2 regions of the Streptomyces sp. WMMB303 genome follow, and region 1 is predicted to be linked to the other one. Evidence: riboswitches for the same ligand, from Rfam matches in the RefSeq annotation. Region 1 holds a riboswitch; the other holds the start of a gene.
What was found. Region 1 has a riboswitch for S-adenosylmethionine ahead of thrC (threonine synthase). Riboswitches for the same ligand answer to the same signal wherever they lie in the genome.
Positions count from the first base shown of each region.

Region 2: it holds a riboswitch for S-adenosylmethionine, as region 1 does, so the genes downstream of both, P2424_RS07315 (aminotransferase class V-fold PLP-dependent enzyme) here and thrC (threonine synthase) in region 1, are expected to answer to the same signal.

Region 1 is NZ_JARKIN010000001.1:3,053,053-3,055,245, reverse strand. Features, by position in the region: gene P2424_RS13610 (glucosyl-3-phosphoglycerate synthase) at 1-474, opposite strand, end outside; SAM riboswitch class I at 755-904, shown strand; gene thrC (threonine synthase) at 922-2,193, shown strand, end outside.
Region 2 is NZ_JARKIN010000001.1:1,613,639-1,615,831, reverse strand. Features, by position in the region: gene P2424_RS07320 (uroporphyrinogen-III synthase) at 1-289, shown strand, start outside; SAM riboswitch class IV at 510-628, shown strand; gene P2424_RS07315 (aminotransferase class V-fold PLP-dependent enzyme) at 806-2,193, shown strand, end outside.

The sequences.
Region 1 (2,193 bases):
CAGGTGCACGTCCGGTTCGGTCAGCAGCGGCCCGACGATGCCGGTGACGAAGTCCGGTGAGAATTCGCGCAGGTCGGCGTCGACGAAGCAGACGATGTCGCCGCTGGTCGCCAGCAGGGAACGCCACAGCACCTCGCCCTTGCCGGGGCGGGGCGGCAGCCTGGGCAGCACCTCGTCCCGGTGCACCACCTCGGCCCCCGCGGCCGCGGCGACCTCGGCGGTCCGGTCGGTGGAGCCGGAGTTCATCACGATCAGCTCGTCGACCAGCGCGGTCCCGGTGCCGGGGTGCGGTGTGGCCAGGTCGCGGCGGATCACCGAGACGATGTCGCCGACGGTGGCCTCCTCGTCGAGCGCGGGCAGCACCACGCTGACGGTGGTGCCGGTGCGCCGCTTGGCCGCCAGCAGGTTCTCCAGGGGCCGGTCCGCGACACGCCAGGAACGGCGCCGCAGCCAGCGGCCCACTTCATCGAGCACGTGCGCGCCTTCCTGTAGTCGGGCTGGTCGGATCCGTGGTCGGGCTGGTCGGGCGGTCCGGTGAGTCGGTGGCGGGGCGGGCCGGTAGCGCCCGGCGGTACCGTTACCGCCCCCGGACCGGGGAGGACGGGCAGTGGAAGATCCATCTCGCGGTTCGGACGTCCCCCTCAAGCGTGACCGCCGTCGGTTACAGTCTTGAACAACGCAGGTGACCTCCGCATCTCGGGGGCGCCGCGACACAAACGCCCGGGCGGCTGTCGGCCGCCCGTAGCCATAGTGCAGCTCATCCAGAGGGGCAGAGGGAACGGCCCGTTGAAGCCCCGGCAACCATCCCGCGATCCGCGCGTACGCGGACTCAACGGCGAGACCGCCTCGTGGGGACGGTGCCAATTCCGGCCCGTGACGAGATACGCCACGGGGAAGATGAGGAGAAAGGGCCTCGCCTCCATGGCTGTGCAGACAGTTGCAGCGAACAGCACCACCTCCACCGGCACCGCCGGAAGCACCCCCTACGACCTCGGCGCCGCAGTGGCCCTCTCCTGCCGTGAGTGCGGCACCCGCACCGAGCTGGGCCCCAGCTTCGTGTGCCTGGAGTGTTTCGGTCCGCTGGAAGTGGCCTACGAGCTCCCCTCCGGTGACCCGGAGGAGCTGCGGCGGCGCATCGCCGCCGGGCCCGCCTCGATGTGGCGCTACGCGCCGCTGCTGCCGGTGCCTGCCGACGTCGCCGAGAAGCCGAACCTGAACCCCGGCCTCACCCAGCTGGTGAAGGCCGACCGGCTCGCCGCCGAACTGGGCGTGACCGGCGGCCTCTACGTCAAGGACGACTCCGGCAACCCGACCCACTCCTTCAAGGACCGCCCGGTCGCCATTGCCCTGGAGGCGGCGCGCGCCTTCGGGTTCAGCACCCTCTCCTGCTCCTCGACCGGCAACCTGGCCGGGGCGGTCGGCGCCGCCGCCGCCCGGGCCGGACTGCGTTCGTGCGTGTTCATCCCGGACGGGCTGGAGCAGTCCAAGGTGGTGATGGCCGCGATCTACGGCGGCGAGCTCGTCGCGATCGACGGCACCTACGACGACGTGAACCGCTTCTGCTCCGAACTCATCGGCGACCCGCTGGGCGAGGGCTGGGGCTTCACGAACGTCAATCTGCGGCCGTTCTACGCCGAGGGCTCGAAGTCCCTGGCGTACGAGATCTGCGAGCAGCTCGGCTGGCAGCTTCCCGACCAGCTCGTCATCCCCGTCGCCTCCGGCTGCCAGCTCGTGAAGATCGACAAGGGGCTGCGGGAGCTGATCCGGCTCGGCCTCGTCGAGGACAAGCCGTACCGCATCTACGCCGCGCAGGCCGAGGGCTGCTCGCCGGTGTCCCGCGCGTACAAGGACGGCACCGGTGCCGTCCGGCCGGTCAAGCAGCCGGACACCATCGCCAAGTCGCTGGCCATCGGGGACCCGGCGGACGGGCCGTACGTGGTCGACATCTGCACGCGCACGGGCGGCGCCGCCGACGACGTGAACGACGCCGAGATCGTGGAGTCGATCTCGCTGCTCGCCCGGACCGAAGGGGTGTTCGCGGAGACGGCCGGGGGCGTCACGCTGGGCGTGACCCGCAAGCTGATCGAGTCCGGTGCCATCGACCCGACGCTCACGACGGTCGTCCTGAATACCGGCGACGGACTCAAGACCCTCGACGCCGTGGCCGCCACGGCGCGGCCCACCGCCGTGATC
Region 2 (2,193 bases), 1.4 Mb from region 1:
GGGACACACGCTGGAGGTGCGGGGCACCGCCGCCCTGCTCGACGGCGAACTGCGGCCGATCAGCCCGACGCCCATGGCCGTGCTGCGGGCGCTCGCGCGTCACCCCGGAGCGGTGGTTTCGTGCGCCGACCTGCTCGGGTGCCTGCCCGGCGGGGGAACCGACGAGCATGCCGTCGAGGCCGCCGTCGGGCGTCTCCGAGCGGCTCTCGGTGCGCCTTCTGTGGTGCAGACCGTCACCAAACGCGGGTACCGCATCGCCCTCGACCCCACCACGGCCTGCACCCCCTGACACGCCCCCGCCCCGGGGGACGGTCGGGGCCGCGCCCCGACTTCCGCGGGGTGCCCCCGTCGGTTGCCTTCCTGGTGCGGCGCCGACACGGCCCCTCGGCGGCAGGCGAGAATCAGGGGGGTGCCCCCACAACGCGGCGCATCCCGCGGAGAGGGGAACCGACCCCGCGAAGACGCCCCCCGGCGAGGGGAGTCGCGGGGGTGTGGCATACTCCCTCGCAGGTCACGAGCGACAGCGAGAAAGGCCCCGGCCCGCTGTCCGGCAACCCTCCGTCCGTGGCGGGGTGCCCCGGGTGATGACCAGGCCGTAGGACAGCAAGGTCTGCGGCAAGCGCGGATCCCTCACGCCAGGGGTCCTGGTCTTCGAGGGAGTCCTCCGTGAGCAAGCGAATGCGCTAGGGCCGACGGGTAGTACCGCAGCACCGAACACCCGTTTCCGGCCCCCTTCTGACGTTCTGTCATGTTTCGCCGCGCCGTCAGGCGCCCCTTTGCGCTCACCCCGTCCGGAGGTCCCGCCATGCCGTTCACCGCACCTTTTGCACCGGTTTCTGATTCCTGTACCGAGGGGTCCGCCCCGCTTCCCGTTCTGGGCCGCGACGTCCGCGTGCCGCTGGTCACCGGTGGGGAGGTGACCTACGGAGCGCTGGACTACGCGGCGAGCGCGCCCGCGCTGCAGCGGGTGTGGGACGACGTGGCGGCGTACGCGCCGTACTACGGCAGCGTGCACCGGGGCGCGGGCCACCTCTCGCAACTGTCGACGGACCTGTTCGAACAGAGCAGGCGGACCGTCGCCGAGTTCCTCGGTTGCCGCGAGGGCGACCAGGTCGTCTTCACCCGGGCGACGACCGATTCGCTCAACCTGCTGGCGGGGGCGCTGCCGGCCGGCACCCGGGTGTTCGTCTTCGAGACCGAGCACCATGCCGCGCTGCTGCCGTGGCGGGCCCACGAAGTGACGTATCTGGACGCGCCCCGCTCGCCCGGACAGGCGGTCGCCACGCTGGAGTCGGCGCTGCACGCCGCGCCGGCCGGGCCCAAGCTGGTCTGCGTGACCGGCGCGTCGAACGTGACGGGCGAGGTGTGGCCGGTGCGTGAGCTCGCCCGCGCCGCCCACCGGCACGGGGCCCGCCTGGTCCTGGACGCGGCGCAGCTCGCCCCGCACCGGCCGGTCAGCCTGGCGGAGCTGGAGGCGGACTGGGTGGCCTTCTCGGGGCACAAGCTGTACGCGCCGTTCGGCGCCGGGGTGCTGGCGGGCCGCGCCGACTGGCTGAGCGCGGCGGAGCCGTATCTGGCGGGCGGGGGCGCCAGTCGCCGCGTGGTCCGCGCCGCGGACGGCGGCGTGGACGCCGAATGGCACACCACTGCGGCCCGCCACGAGGCCGGTTCGCCCAACGTCATCGGCGCGTACGCCGTCGCCTCCGCCTGCCGGGCGCTGGCCGAGACCGGGTTCGACCGCCTCGTGGCGCGGGAGGAGGAGCTGCTGGCCCGGCTCGTCGGCGGGCTGGCGGAGCTGCCCGGGGTGCGGATTCTCTCGCTGTTCGGCGAGGACGCCGACCGGGTGGGGGTGGTCTCCTTCGTCGTCGAGGGATGGAGCAGCTCGCACTTCGCGGCGGCGCTCTCCGCCGAGTACGGGATCGGGGTCCGCGACGGGCTCTTCTGCGCCCATCCGCTGCTGCGCGCTCTGCTCGGCCGGCGGGGAGACGCGCCCGGCGAGTGCGGCGCGCCCGGGTCGGCGTCCGGCGGGCCGGCCGGCTCCTCGGCCGGCGAGGCGCCCGCGCTCGACGCGATCCGGGTCAGCTTCGGCGCCGGGACGCCGGACGAGCATGTGGACCGGTTCGTCACCGCTGTGCGGGAGCTGGTGCGGGACGGTGCGCGCTGGACCTACCGTACGGAAGGCGGCCGCTGCGT